DNA from 4 places in the Halioxenophilus aromaticivorans genome. Region 1 is predicted to be linked to each of the others. Evidence: predicted binding sites of a transcription regulator. Region 1 holds the regulator's gene; each other region holds the start of a gene.
The links. Region 1 encodes sigma-54, which starts transcription at its own class of promoters, with help from an activator protein. Its sites were predicted from a motif close to GTTGGCACGNNNNTNGNNT; they were not measured.
Positions count from the first base shown of each region.

Region 2: ACGHM3_RS16370 (CmpA/NrtA family ABC transporter substrate-binding protein) is a predicted target of sigma-54. The motif match lies at 1,689-1,707, and genes of this name have one in related genera.
Region 3: ACGHM3_RS18695 (BON domain-containing protein) is a predicted target of sigma-54. The motif match lies at 1,678-1,696, and genes of this name have one in related genera.
Region 4: ACGHM3_RS23355 (formate/nitrite transporter family protein) is a predicted target of sigma-54. The motif match lies at 1,497-1,515, and genes of this name have one in related genera.

Region 1 covers NZ_AP031496.1:4,184,162-4,187,705, reverse strand. Annotated here, with positions in the region: gene rapZ (RNase adapter RapZ) at 1-204, opposite strand, end outside; gene ACGHM3_RS17965 (PTS sugar transporter subunit IIA) at 220-678, opposite strand; gene hpf (ribosome hibernation-promoting factor, HPF/YfiA family) at 675-965, opposite strand; gene ACGHM3_RS17955 (RNA polymerase factor sigma-54) at 1,206-2,864, opposite strand; gene lptB (LPS export ABC transporter ATP-binding protein) at 3,157-3,544, opposite strand, start outside.
Region 2 covers NZ_AP031496.1:3,813,959-3,817,502, reverse strand. Annotated here, with positions in the region: gene ACGHM3_RS16375 (ABC transporter permease) at 1-104, opposite strand, end outside; gene ACGHM3_RS16370 (CmpA/NrtA family ABC transporter substrate-binding protein) at 222-1,535, opposite strand; gene mobA (molybdenum cofactor guanylyltransferase MobA) at 1,977-2,609, opposite strand; gene pdxH (pyridoxamine 5'-phosphate oxidase) at 2,779-3,423, shown strand; gene ACGHM3_RS16355 (DUF1415 domain-containing protein) at 3,396-3,544, shown strand, end outside.
Region 3 covers NZ_AP031496.1:4,371,250-4,374,793, reverse strand. Annotated here, with positions in the region: gene ACGHM3_RS18700 (sigma-54 dependent transcriptional regulator) at 1-639, opposite strand, end outside; gene ACGHM3_RS18695 (BON domain-containing protein) at 853-1,527, opposite strand; gene ACGHM3_RS18690 (DUF1761 domain-containing protein) at 1,859-2,257, shown strand; gene ACGHM3_RS18685 (MFS transporter) at 2,267-3,487, opposite strand.
Region 4 covers NZ_AP031496.1:5,494,196-5,497,739, forward strand. Annotated here, with positions in the region: gene ACGHM3_RS23350 (NirA family protein) at 1-1,134, opposite strand, end outside; gene ACGHM3_RS23355 (formate/nitrite transporter family protein) at 1,623-2,435, shown strand; gene ACGHM3_RS23360 (bifunctional protein-serine/threonine kinase/phosphatase) at 2,575-3,544, shown strand, end outside.

The sequences.
Region 1 (3,544 bases):
TGGGAAATTGGCCAGTTGGCCCAGGTTGCTGCGCGCATCCAGGGTCACCGCACAGCGCAGCTCAGTATCATCGGTGGTATCTACCAAGTGGCTCAGCAGAGCCACGGGCAGGTTGTCTATGCAGGTCATGCCAGCATCCTCGAGCACCCTCAGGGCGCTGCTAATACCGGAGCCAGAGCGACCACTGATGATGACAAGTTGCATGTGGTATCCCCGTTGTTAGTCGGCGCTAATCAATGTTTGGTAGAGTGTTTCGCTATCGTCGCACTGACGAATGCGTTGCATCAAATCGGGGTTGGAGAAGGTCCGCGCGATGGCGGCCAATGTTTGTAGGTGTGAATCGTCAGCTTCTTCAGGTACCAGCAGGGCAAAAATACAGTCCACCGGTGCATCGTCTATGGCATCGAAGTCGAGTTTGTCGCTGAGCTTGAAAAAGGCCCCTAAGGTACCGGAGCAGTTCTCTAAACGGCAGTGGGGTATGGCGATACCTTGGCCTATACCGGTAGAGCCTAATCGCTCACGGGCCATAAGACGGCGGAACAGCTCTTCGGCATCCAATACCGGTAGGTCTTCGGCAATGTGATTGGCTATGGTTTGCAGTGCGCGCTTTTTGCTAACGCCGTCCAAGCCGCATACGACACGGCTTGGAGCTAAAATGGAAGACAGTTTGGTGGTCATCGATGACTACTGATTTTCTCTTTGTGTTTGAGTAGCTGTCGGTCTAATTTGTCGGTTAGGCCGTCAATGGCAGCGTATAGATCTTCGGATTCACAGTTGGCGAAGAAGTCTCTACCGCTCACGTGGATGTTAGCTTCGGCTTTTTGCCGCATTTTTTCAACTGAGAGGGTGACGTTGGTGTTGGTTATCTGGCCGTGGTGTTTATCGAGGCGGGACAGCTTGTTGTTTACATAATCTTTAATTGAGTCGGTTAGTTCGACGTGATGCCCGCTAATAGTGATTTGCATTGCGTTTCCTCTTTGTCGATTTGGCCCTTGCAGATGTTGGGCCGGTTGGTTTTTTGGCGGCTGGGCCGCCTTTGCCACCACGTCGGCGATCCGGCGCGGTGAAAACCTGTTACTTCGCTGTTGTTCTTGATTTTTCTCTGTTGTTATTGTGAGTTTCGTTGGCACTAAAAATTCCAGTTTTTTAGTGCCTGGCAGGGGTAAATTACATCCCTGACTGTTTGCCGTGCTAATTGCTGATATTTACACCAGGCGCTTGCGTTCGTTAGACGCAGCAATGCCCAGAGATTCTCGGTATTTGGCGATGGTACGGCGCGCCACCTGAATACCCTGATCCGATAATAAGTTGGTGATTTTACTGTCGCTGAGCGGTTTTTTCGGGTCTTCCGCGGCAACCAGCTTTTTGATAATGGCGCGGATGGCCGTAGAGGAGCATTCGCCGCCGCCGTCGGTACTGACGTGGCTAGAAAAGAAATATTTCAGCTCAAATATGCCTTGGGGTGTATGCATATACTTTTGTGTAGTGACTCGAGAAATGGTCGATTCGTGCATGCCGACGTCTTCGGCAATATCGTGCAGAACCAATGGCTTCATCGCTTCAGGGCCATGGTCAAGGAAGCCGCGCTGCTTGTCAACGATACAGCTCGCCACTTTCAGCAAAGTTTCGTTACGGCTTTGCAGGCTTTTCAAAAACCAACGTGCCTCTTGCAAGTTGTCTCGAAGGAAGGTGTTGTCGTCGCTGCTATCCGCGCGCTTAACCAAGTTTGCGTAACTGTTGTTAATGCGAATTTTGGGCGCGATCTCTGGGTTCAGCTCTACGCTCCAACGATCGTCCTTTTTGCTGACAAATACATCCGGCACTATATAGGTGGTCTCGCTACTGCCAATCAATTCACCGGGGTGGGGAGTCAATTGCTGAATCAGCAAAATAGCCTGCTTCAATTCAGGCTCTTTCATCCGGCCGCGGCGCATAATTTGTTTATAGTCGCGGTTTCCCAATTGTGCCAGGTGTTCACGTACTACCAGCTTGGCGGAATTCAACGCCGGGGTATCCGCCGGGAACTGATTCAGCTGCACCAAAAGGCATTGGCCCAGGTCTTCACTGCACGAGCCAATAGGGTCAAACAGCTGCAAACGATGCTGTACGGCCAGTACTTCCTCAATGCTCAGGCTATCTTCGTCGTCTAAGTCGGTAGCGCTAGATACCACAGTTTCGGCTTCGGTAGCGGTGTCGCCATCCTCAAACGTTTCACTGTCTGCCGATAGCGCATCCTCTTTATCCGCTTCTGTCGTTTCGGCTTCAGATGGGCTGGATTGGCCGATCAAACCGAGGTAAATCTCTTCAATGGTGGAGGTTAACAAGCCACTGGGCGCCACGGCATCGATAATGTTCATGGCGATGCTGCGATCTTGATCTGACATGGGGGTTAAATTCAGTTGCCAGAGCAGATGCTCTTGCAGTGTCTCCGAGTTGTCAATTTGGCTATCAAAGTAGCTGTCATCGCGCTCTGGGCCGACGCTGCCGGAGCTGGAGGGGCCACTGCCTTGGTAGATATCGTCCCAATTGGTGTCGACGGGTAGGTCGTCGGGGATGTTGTCCTGCCAATCGTCGTTGCTATCGCTGGCGGTTTCTGTGTTGTTGTCGTCGCTTGTGTTTTCCGCAGCAGTGGCTTCAGTGGTGTTGGCGCCTTCTGAGTTGGCTTCGCCGCTGTCTTTGCTGTCACCGTCGCTGCCGGATTGATCTTCACCCTCTGTCATTTCCAACATGGGGTTGGATTCCAGCGCTTCTTGAATTTCTTGCTGTAGGTCGAGCGTGGAAAGCTGCAATAGGCGAATGGCCTGTTGCAGTTGGGGGGTCATGGTGAGCTGTTGACCGAGCTTAAGCTGTAGAGACTGCTTCATAATGCGGCTAATCGATCCGGTGTTGGTACGCCAAATAAAAATCTGGGCAGGGACTTTCCGCTGCCGTCTTGGCAGTGTAGTACCGAAACCGGTGAACGCGCAACAAATTTAAGCAATTTTTATGCCTAAAAATTATGTGTTTTGTGTGAAGAAAATATAAGGAGATTTGGCGGATCAATCCACCGGGAGAAAGGTGCCTGTTAGGCGGCTTTGGGCGCACTAGAAAAGGGCGCTACCCCGGTATAGTCGCGCATAATTGGCCTCGCGTAAAGGGGCAGGGCAATTTGCTTCGTTAAAGGTGAAATTTATCCCCCAGGTAGGTATCACGCACCAATTGGTTGGCCAGTACCTCTTGGGGTTTACCCTCGGCAATGATTTGTCCGCCGCCGACGATATACGCCTTTTCGCAGATATCCAGGGTTTCGCGCACATTGTGGTCGGTGATTAACACGCCGATACCGCGGCTGCGCAGATGTTCAATAATGTTTTTGATATCAGACACCGATATCGGGTCGACCCCTGCAAAGGGCTCGTCCAATAAGATAAAGCGCGGCTCCGCCGCCAGGGCGCGAGCGATTTCTACACGCCGGCGCTCACCACCAGACAGGGCCATGCCCGGGCTGTCTTGCACATGGGTGACGTGGAATTCCTCCAGCAGTTGCTGGCATTTGTCCAGTCGC
Region 2 (3,544 bases), 370 kb from region 1:
TTGGTAAGCTGCTGTTTTGGGTTTTTACCTGCGAGCAGGTTGGCAATAGGTATTAACCAAACTAACCCCGTTAACTCAAAAAATCGAACACTGCGATTTAACATAGTTGGATACCTATTTAGGTAATGAATAAGTGTGTTGCTACAAAATTTTGTTGCTAAAGTTTCGTTGCTAAAGCTTCGTTAAGGGGACGGGACAGCAGGCTGGCCCGTCCCGGCGTGTTACAGTACGGTGTCGCCTTTCAGGCCAATCTCAAATTGCTTGAGGTAGTCATTAGGCTTGTGGCCGTCGTAAGTAATGTTGTCGATAAAGTGAGTCTGTGGCTCGCGGTAACCGTCGGTGCCAAATGGGAAGTCTTTCTTATCCATTTTGCCTTCTTCGATTAACATTTCAGCGGCCTGCATGTAGATCTCTGGTTTGTACACCTTTTTGGCGATCTCCATGTACCAGCTGTCTGGTTTGGGCTCGGCGATTTGGCCCCAGCGACGCATTTGAGTTAAGTACCAAATGGCATCGGAGTAGAACGGGTAGGTCGCGTAGTAACGGAAGAATACGTTGAAATCAGGAACATCACGCTTGTCGCCTTTTTCGTATTCAAAAGTACCGGTCATAGAGTTGGCGATTACGTCGTAGTCGGCGCCCACGTAGTTCGGCTGAGACAAAATCTTAACGGCCGCTGGGCGGTTGGCGTTGTCGTTTTCGTCCAACCATTTGGCCGCACGGATCATCGCTTTAACCACAGCTAGGTGGGTATTTGGATTTTCTTCGGCCCACTTGGAAGAAACACCAAATACTTTTTCTGGGTTGTCTTTCCAAATTTCGTAATCGGTAATGACTGGAACACCAATGCCTTTAAATACGGCCTGTTGGTTCCATGGCTCACCCACGCAGTAGCCATAGATGGTGCCGGCTTCCAGAGTGGATGGCATTTGTGGTGGCGGTGTTACAGAAAGCAAAGCGTCTGCTTGCAAGGTACCAGAAGTATCGCCTTTGTGTGGCGCGTAGTATCCGGGGTGAATGCCACCGGCGGCTAACCAGTAACGCAGCTCATAATTGTGAGTAGAAACCGGGAATACCATACCCATTTTAAAAGGCTTACCTTCTTCTTTATATTTTTCAACAACAGGTTTCAGGTAGTCTGCTTTAATGGGGTGAACAGGCTTGCCATCTTTATCCTTAGGGATATTGGGCTTCATTTCTTCCCAAATTTCATTCGATACAGTGATGCCGTTACCGTTTAAATCCATGCTGAATGCAGTAACAACGTGAGCCTGAGTACCGAAGCCGATGGTGGCGCCCAAGGGCTGGCCGGCCAGCATGTGGGCACCGTCTAACTGCCCATCGATGACGCGATCCAATAACACTTTCCAGTTAGCTTGCGCCTCCAAAGTTACAAAAAGACCTTCGTCTTCGAAGTAACCATTTTCATAGGCCACAGCCAGAGGAGCCATGTCGGTTAATTTAATAAAACCGAATTTTAAATCTTCTTTTTCAACATCCAACTCTTCCGCAAACGCAGGTACTGCAACAGACATGCTTATGCACGCTATGGAAGTACTGATCAGTTTTTTAGGCAGACTGGAGAGTCGTTCCATGAGAGTTTTTGTTTCATTACTTCTACCGCTCATCTAAGGCTCCTTTGGTGACGCTATGTTTGTAATTAAAAATTCTGATGCTTTGCCCTGTAATCGCAAAACCCTTGCCAACGCTGGTAAAAATCACAAAATCAGAAAAAAACACAGTAAAAACAGATGTTTAAATGCTTGCCCCAGAAAGGAGTTAGGCATTTACCCATGTTTAGGGTGGCACCAAAATGGAGTGGTGAAGAATAAAGTGTCTTAAAATGGTGATTTAAGATTCTTCTAAAATGCACCTTTATGGTTCTTTTGTGCATTTTTGTGGTTCGTGTGAGAAGAATCACTGGTCAAAAGAGCAGCAAATTTAGCTTTGGTGGAAGCAAAAAAAATCGTTGGGCTTTATTTTGGTGCTAAGGCCTGGGTTAGGTTATTTAAATCCGATTGAGAATTAACATTTACAAACGGATCAATCTGAGTTGAGCAGAAATTAACCTCTGTAAACCTGCACTGGCTCAGCCACGCTTTCAGGCTGCCTTTTTGCGAGGCGGCTATATGGTCAGCCAAGCGCTGCAGTAGATTGGTGCGCCATAGGCCAATGGTTGGGTGTAGCCTTCCGTTGCTGCTTGCTATCACGCAGTCGTCCTGAGTGAGCAACAGGGTATTGGTTAATTCTTCGACTAAATTTAGGGGCAGTAAGGGGGTATCGCAGGGTACGGTCAATAGTAGCGCGTCGCCTGCCGCCTTATGGGCCCATTCTAGGGCGCTATACAGGCCGCGTAGTGGCCCCGCAATGGCACAATCCAATTCCTCTATGCACGGTAGGCCATATTCGGTTAGCGCGGGGTTTTGGTTGGCGCACACTGCGATGGTTGCAAGACCTTGGGGGGCTAACCGGTCCAAACAGTGTTCTATCAGTGGCTTACCGTTAAGGTCTATCAGGGCTTTGGTTTGGTAGTTAAAGCGCCTGCTTTCGCCTCCGGCTAAGATAGCGCCGACAATAATAGGCTGTGTGGTCGGTTGAGGTTGGAGCATCCTGGTTGGCTTACCATCGTCATGTTTTGAAATGGGATGTCTTAATGGTCGCGCCAGTTGTATCCGATTTGGCGCGGGGAATCTGGTTCATCATGCTATGGCGTATTGGTCTTATTCTACCGGGGCTTTAAACTAGCGCCAATTAACACCGTAACTTGCGAGACCACACATGGCTGACGATCTGCAGTCCCTGCGGCGGGACTATAATCTCGGGCAATTAAAGAAGGAAGATCTTCTCGATAACCCAATTGACCAATTCAATCTCTGGCTGCGCCAAATAGTGGATACCGGTGTGAAGGACCCAACTGCCATGGTACTGGCCACCGTGGACGCCTCTGGCCAACCGTCCCAGCGCATCGTACTGCTTAAGCAACTGGATGACGACGGCTTTGTATTTTACACCAATTACGGCAGTCGCAAGGCTCAGGATATCAGCAGCAACAACAAGGTCAGCTTACATTTTCCTTGGCATTTTCTGGAGCGGCAGGTGAAGGTGTGTGGCGTTGTTGAGAAGGTCAGTGCGACACAATCGCTGGCCTATTTCGCGTCTCGCCCAAAGGAAAGTCAGCTGGCCGCCTGGGCCTCGGCCCAAAGCCAGCCTATCTCGTCGAGGCAATTGCTGATGTCCCAATTTGAAAACATCAAGGCTAAGTTTGCCAAGGGTGAGATACCGCTGCCGGATTTTTGGGGCGGTTACCGGGTTAAACCCAGTGAGATTGAGTTTTGGCAGGGCGGCTCCCATCGCCTACACGACCGCTTTCAATATACCCGCCGAGCGGATGAACGTTGGCAGATCGAACGTTTAGCGCCCTAGGTTTGCCCGTGGTCGACATCACTCCTAACGATAGCGTTGTAGTGGCAGCGGTACAGCAGTGGCTGGATGACGTAGTCATCGGGCTGGGATTGTGCCCCTTTGCGGCGGCTCCCCGGCGCCT
Region 3 (3,544 bases), 190 kb from region 1:
GATTTTGCGACTGGTGGCGCCGGTAAACGAGCCCTTCTCATGGCCGAACAATTCACTGCTGAGCAGTTCTGGAGAGAAGGCGCCACAGTTAGCGGCAACCATTGCACCGCTGCATTTGCTGGCGTTGTGGATGGCCTGTGCAACCAGCTCTTTACCGGTGCCGCTTTCGCCCATGATCATGACGTTGGCGCGGGTTGGCGCCACCCTTTCGATGTAGTTATACACCTTTTTGATGACCGGCGATTCACCTACCAGCACGCCGAAATGGGCGTTGCTGTCGGTAGCGTCTTCTGGCTCTGACAAAAGGGCTTCAATGCTGGCCAAGTCGATGGGCTTAAGCAGATAGCTCACCCCAGGACCAGCGATGGAATTTACCATGGATTTAATGGCTGAGTGCCCGGTGATAAACGCGACCTTGGGTGGGCGGGATTCCGCGCTTAGGTTGTGCAGAATGTCGAAGCCGTTGCCGTCGGGAAGCATGATGTCCAGCATTAACACGTCAAAGTGTTCATTATTTAAGCGTTGGTTGGCGTCCTGCGCGGTTGACGCAATTTCTACCGTGTGACCAAGCAGTTTGATGAGCTCGGAGGTGGCATCGGTGAATAGAGAGTCGTCATCAACGAGGAGTACTTTTGACATTTTGTGTTCCTTAAACCAAGCACTAGTGGCTTGTTATATGTGGCTGTGCTGTTTGGGTCTGGCCCAGGCATTCTCATGCGTCATAGTAGCGTTTCTCTTATACAGTGCCAATGTCTGCGGCGGGATTGTTGATTGCCAGCACGTGGGTCTTTGGCATTGTGGTGTAAACGAAAAAAAGCGGGCTAGTGCCCGCTAATCGCGCTGCTTATAGGGTTAGCTTTGAAGTACTTTGATTTGATTTTGTACTTCAACAACGTCGTCTGAGTTGGTGGCAATGGCTTCAGCCAGCTGTTTTTGCACGTCTGTTTCAACTTCGCCACTCAATATTACTATTTGGTCTTTGGTATCAACTTTAATGTCGATGGCCGAGAGGTCATCGTTCACCAAGTATTTCATTTTGATAACGGCCGTTATGGTGGCATCTTGTACCGAGGCTAGGAATTCGTTTCGCTCACCATCCTTTTGCTCGTCATTAACGACTTCGATGCGGTTATCAACGCTCTCTATGCCCTCGATTGACAGAGCGATCTCATTGGCCAAGTCCTTCTTAACACTGGAATCGACTTCGCCGGTAAGTACAGCATTACCGTCTATGACCTCGGAATCCAGTTTAAAATTGTTTAGATGTTCGTTAAACAGAAAAGCCGTTTCGATCTTGCCTTCCTGCCAGCCGTTTTTGAAGTAAGCCTCACCCTCGTCGGTTCTTTGCTCGATGGTCTGGCCAACCTTTTGGGTAGCGTCCTGGGTAGCATCTTTCGTTTGCTCAACGGCAGACTCAGTTTTGTTGGCAACGGAGTCTTTATCCATGCCGGCGAAAGTCAGTGGCGCTGTCACTAATGTAACGCTGGCGACGGCTGCGGCTAGTGATTTTTTATGTAGCAATTTCATCGTTTTCTCCTTCTGCGATGGCAACGCTGGTGGCGTCTAACGCGTAATTACCAGCTCATTGATTGCCTGCATGTGCAGATTAAGTGGGTTCAAGCAGCTTAGAGTAAGTGCCTCTGTTTAAGGCTAACTTACTCAGGCTCGTGTAGGTGGTAGCTAGGACCATGCCAACACGGAAAAACCCCAAAATCCGCCGGCTTAGGCTGGTTTAATGCGCTATGGACACGCTAATCCTTGTTATTCACGCTATGGTTTGTAAAAGTTACAAGCCTGTTTAAGAGGTATTGCAAATCGGCAGTGACCATTGCCACTTACATAGAATACGGGGGCATCGATGGCTGACATTAATTATTTTGCAGTGCTGGTGGCTAGTTTGCTGGGCTTTGCCATAGGAGCAGCCTGGTATTCACCCATGATGTTTGGAGTGTATTGGATGCAGGCGGTGGGTTACGAAAGCAAACAGGGCAAAATGCGTCACCCTGCCATTATCTTTGGCGGGTCTTTCTTTGCGTTGTTTATAGTAGCTGTGAATTTGGCTTTGTTTTTAGGCCCGCAGTCCACCTTGGCCACGGGCACGATGTACGGATTTTTCACAGGCTTCGGTTGGGTGGCCATGGCTTTTTTGGTAAACGACCTATTTGAAAACCGGCCATTTCAGCTTTATTTCGTTAACGCCGGCTATCAGGTGGTTACCTTCACGGTTATGGGTGCAGTAGTCGGAGCTTGGCACTAGCGTGTTTCGCTAGCCTTTATGGCCGAACAAAAAGAGCACCCACGCTGCGGCGAAAATCGCTGTCACCACGGCGCCTATGGCAAATAGGCCCTGGCTGATAAACGGCGCTATAAGCGCGGTACCAGCGGCGGCGACCAGTATTACCAGTAATATGATCAGTGCGCTGGCCCGAGCGCTGTCGGCGCCGGCGGACTCCAATGCGGCATAGAAGCCCGGTGGCCCACGCACGCCAAAGCCTAGGTTGACCCAAATAAACAACAGCCAAACAGCCCAATTATGAGTTGCTGCCCAGCCCTGCTGAATAGCAAACCCATAGAGGCAAAGCCCGGTGGCGCCTATAAGGCTAATCACGCTGCCGGCGCAGATCATGGGCGCGCGGCCAAACTTTTCTACCCACCAGTGGCTGCTGCTGGCTGAGGCGATAAAAAAGCTCACGCCGATCATTTGCATTATCACAAAGTCTCGAATATCCCCGCCCAGTGGGCCGGCAAATAAAGCGGGTGCAGCAAACACAAACACCAATAAGCCGCCCAGCGCACAGGCTTGGCTGTTAGCTAAAAGCAGAAACCGAGAGTGGCGCAGCAACCGTCCGTAGTGGTGATTGCTGTCTAAGGGTGGGTTAACCGGCATGGTTGGGTAGAGCCGCCACCAAATCACCAGTAACGCCGCGCAGGCTACTGCCACCGTCCAAAAGCTGGCTTGCCAGCCCCATATTGCCAATAGCCATGCCCCCAATATCGGCGCCAACGCCGGTGTTAAGGATTCAATACTGCTCATTACACCGATGGCCCGGATGGCTTGGTTTTCGGGCAGAAGGGTACGAATCATAACCGGTGCAAATACAGCGGCTGCGGAGCTGGCCAAGCCCTGCAAAAACCGCAGTGCTATCAGTTGTTGCAAGCTGGTCACAAGGGTGGCCAGGACAGAAAATAAGCCATACAGGCCCAGGGCGGCGACGATGATCATACGCTGGTCCCAGCGGGCGCCCACTTCGCCAAACAGCAGCAGGCCGATACCAACTCCGGCCACAAAGCTTGCCAAGACCATTTGCGCTTGGGTGCTAGTGCCGTGCAAAAAGTCGGCGAGTTGTGGCACTGCGGGCAGTACCAAATCGGTACCGGCGAGGCCGACAATGGTGCTGGCAATGATGGATGCCAACAACAATAGCGTTCTGCCCCGCGAGGGCAAATGAGGGGAGGCGGCCTGAAATGGGCTTGGTGATTTAGACACAGAGAGTACTTGGTGTGGATGAGCGAACGGTTAGTCTGCACTGTAATGGAGGTGCTG
Region 4 (3,544 bases), 1.3 Mb from region 1:
CCCCTGCCGATTAATCTTGGGGCGAGGCGCATCGAATCTTGCCGACAGCGGAATAATTTTTACCCCGTTGCCGTATTCATCGAGCTTTGCTTGCACTTTAGTGCACACCCAATCAAAGCCATGGGCGTCCAAAACGTATTTAAAGCGCGCTTTTTTACGATTTGTGCGGTCGCCGTGCTCAACAAATACTCTTAAAATGGCATCTGCGATCTCTGGGGTATCTTTAGGGTGGCAAACAAAGCCGGTATCGCGGGCAAAATCGTTGTGGCCCGTAATGCCGCCTAAAATGATGCGGCAATAAATTCCCGGCTCCACACCCTGGTCATTGTCTTGCACATCCACCGCCACAAAAGCGACATCGTTGGTATCTGAAACACAGGAAGCCGTGCCTGCGTTATCGAAGGAGAAGTTAAATTTACGGGGTATGCCCTGAAAATCTCGGGTATTTAAAATTCGATGACTCAGCGCGACTGCATACTTTTGCAGGTCAATTAATTCTTCGGGGTCAAATCCGGCTGTGGGAATACAGGTAATATTGCGGGCGCTGTCCGCCCCCGTGCCTTTGCAAGATAAACCCGTATCGTGCATTAGCGTAAGCATCTCTAGAACACGGTTGGGCTCGACTTCTCTAAATTGAAAACTGCCCCGCGTCGTGACATGGGCATAACCCCCTGCGATATCTTCGGCGATATCCCCTAGCACAATCATCTGATCGCCACGAACCTTACAGGCCGGTATGCGCATGCGAACCATATAACCTTCCATGGCTGGCGTGACGTTAAACAACCCATAGTGCCGCGCCATAAATTGGTCCAGCCCAGTCAATAACTGATTGGTATCGTTGCTGCGAACGATGTCCTGCCAGATATCGAGCACATGGGTCTCATATTTCCGCTTTTCTTCTTTACACAGGTCTTCTACCGGAGTGCCCCAAAACGACTCTGGCACAGCGGAGGCTTGGGCTTGCTGAGACCCACCCAATGCTAGGTGCAAATTCGCACTTACTAGGGTATCCGCCAGGTAACGTTTTTGTTCAGCAGTGAATCCGTGCTGTTGCTTGCTGCTGGCGATGACATTGGCTGTTGCTGCTTGATCGCTGGATTGGCCTGCAGAGTAGGTAGGTGAATGAGACAACGCGCAACCCCCTGAGATTACTTCTTTAAGTATAGAGGACTGTGAAATGCAAAATACCTGCCCAGTGTGCAGAACTGCAGTCAACACGACCGCGCTTAGTTGTGTAGTTATTCTGCTGGTCAACTCAGCTCAGTTTTTGCACAACCAGAAGGCAAGGTGTTTTGAAATGATCCAAAATCGCACCCCAAAAGTCATTTTAAAAATTTCATGACTTTTAGGTGCACCACAAATGAACCTTAACCCTCGAGCACTTGTGCAAGATTGGAGCTGACAACAGAAAATAGCACCAAATAAACGCACGCATTTTCACCTCTATTTCTTGAAGCACCATTATTTTTCACCAAAACGCCCTTTTTTTGGGGCTTGGCACTCCCCTTGCTAAAACAGATTTGCCTTGTTCACAAACATCGCGATTGCGCTGCTTAAGTTTTGCTATATCACCTTTGCCCCTACGAAGGGTTTTCACGGATTTTAGGGAGTTACCTGTTATGTCTTATTTGGAACCATCAGAGTTTGCCAAAAAAATGGTAGACGCTGGCGAGCAAAAGATTTTTATGTCTACCAAGGATACGTTTATTCGCGCCTACATGGCCGGAGCCATTCTCGCCTTGGCCGCCTTTTTTGCGATTACCGTTATCACACAAACCGGTAATGCGGTATTGGGAGCCTGCCTGTTCCCGGTTGGCTTTATTATGCTTTACCTAATGAAGTTTGATTTGCTCACCGGTGTATTTACATTGGTACCTTTGGCGTTGATTGATAAGCGCCCTGGCTGCGATATGAAAGGCCTGCTACGCAATTGGGGATTGGTTTTTGTCGGTAACTTTGCCGGCGCATTAACCACCGCGTTCTTTGCTTCTTTTATTTTGACCTACGGTTACCAAGTAGACGGTGGCGCAGTAGCGGCTAAAGTTTCCACCATTGGTGAGTCACGTACTCTTGGCTACAAAGCGCAGGGTATTTTGGGTTGGTTCACGATTTTCATCCGCGGCATGCTGTGTAACTGGATGGTTTCCATGGGCGTTGTGTTAGCCATGGTTTCTACCTCTGCCATTGCTAAAATCTTTGCCATGTGGATGCCAATTATGCTCTTCTTCTATATGGTATTTGAGCACTCCATCGTAAACATGTTCTTGTTCCCATTCTCTATGATTATGGGTGGCGACTTTGAGATAATCGACTACTTCCTTTGGAATGAAATCCCAACGGCTTTGGGTAACCTTGTGGGCGGATTCTGTTTAGTGGGCCTCCCCCTATATTTAACCCATGTGCGGGAATCAAAAGCGACAGCTGCGGTTTAAACCGACAACAGCAAAGCTGCTAAAGGGAGGGCGTAAGTGGGTACCACTTGCGCCCTTTTTTGTGTTGTGAATAGCCGTGGATTAATTAATATAGTCCGAATAAATCTATACCCCCCTAAAAAGAGTTACACGCTTACCTATGGCAGTAAAACTATCCGTCCGCGTTGGACAACACAGCGACAAGGGCAGAAAGCCGGTAAACCAAGACTTTTACGGGGTTTCAATTCCGCCTGCGCCTATTTCAACCAACAAAGGCATGGTGATAGCGCTAGCCGATGGCATTAGTAGCAGTGACGTTAGCCAGGAAGCCAGTAAAGCGGCAGTAACAAGCTTTATAGAAGATTATTGCAGCACACCGGAGTCTTGGAGCGTTAAGAAATCCGCCCACTGTGTGCTCAACGCGATCAATTCCTGGCTGCATTTTCAAAACCAGCGCAGCCACTTTCGCTACAACCTCGACAGAGGCTACGTGTGTACTTTTAGCGGTATTATTTTTAAATCTGCAACGGCCCATATATTTCATATTGGCGATGCACGGGTTTACCAAGTATTAGACACCACGCTCCATCAACTCACCACAGACCACCGAGTGCAGGTATCGCGGGATGAACACTATCTTCAACGAGCCTTAGGTACCAGTCAGTTTCTTGAATTTGATTACCACTCTATTACTCTGCAACCCGGCAGCCTGTTGTTTCTAGCAACGGATGGTATCTACGAATATGTTACCGAGGCCGATATTGCCAGCATCAGTAGAGCGCATATTGATGACCTCGATAAAGCCGCCAAAGAGCTGGTGGACCTAGCATACCTCAATGGCAGCGACGACAACCTGACCTGCCAAATTGTGTATATAGAGTCGATACCGGATCAGTCCAGCGAAGAGGTTATCGAAACCCAAACCGATTTACCCTTTCCCCCAGTAATGCATGCACGCCACAAAATAGACGGCTACACCATCGTGAGGCCGCTGTATAACAGCGCTCGCAGCCATGTGTACCTAGCCGTAGATGATAAGAGCCAACACGAAATCGTGATTAAGGTTCCGTCTAACGAATTGCAAGGTGATAAAAAATACCTAGAGCGTTTTTTGCTGGAGGAATGGATTG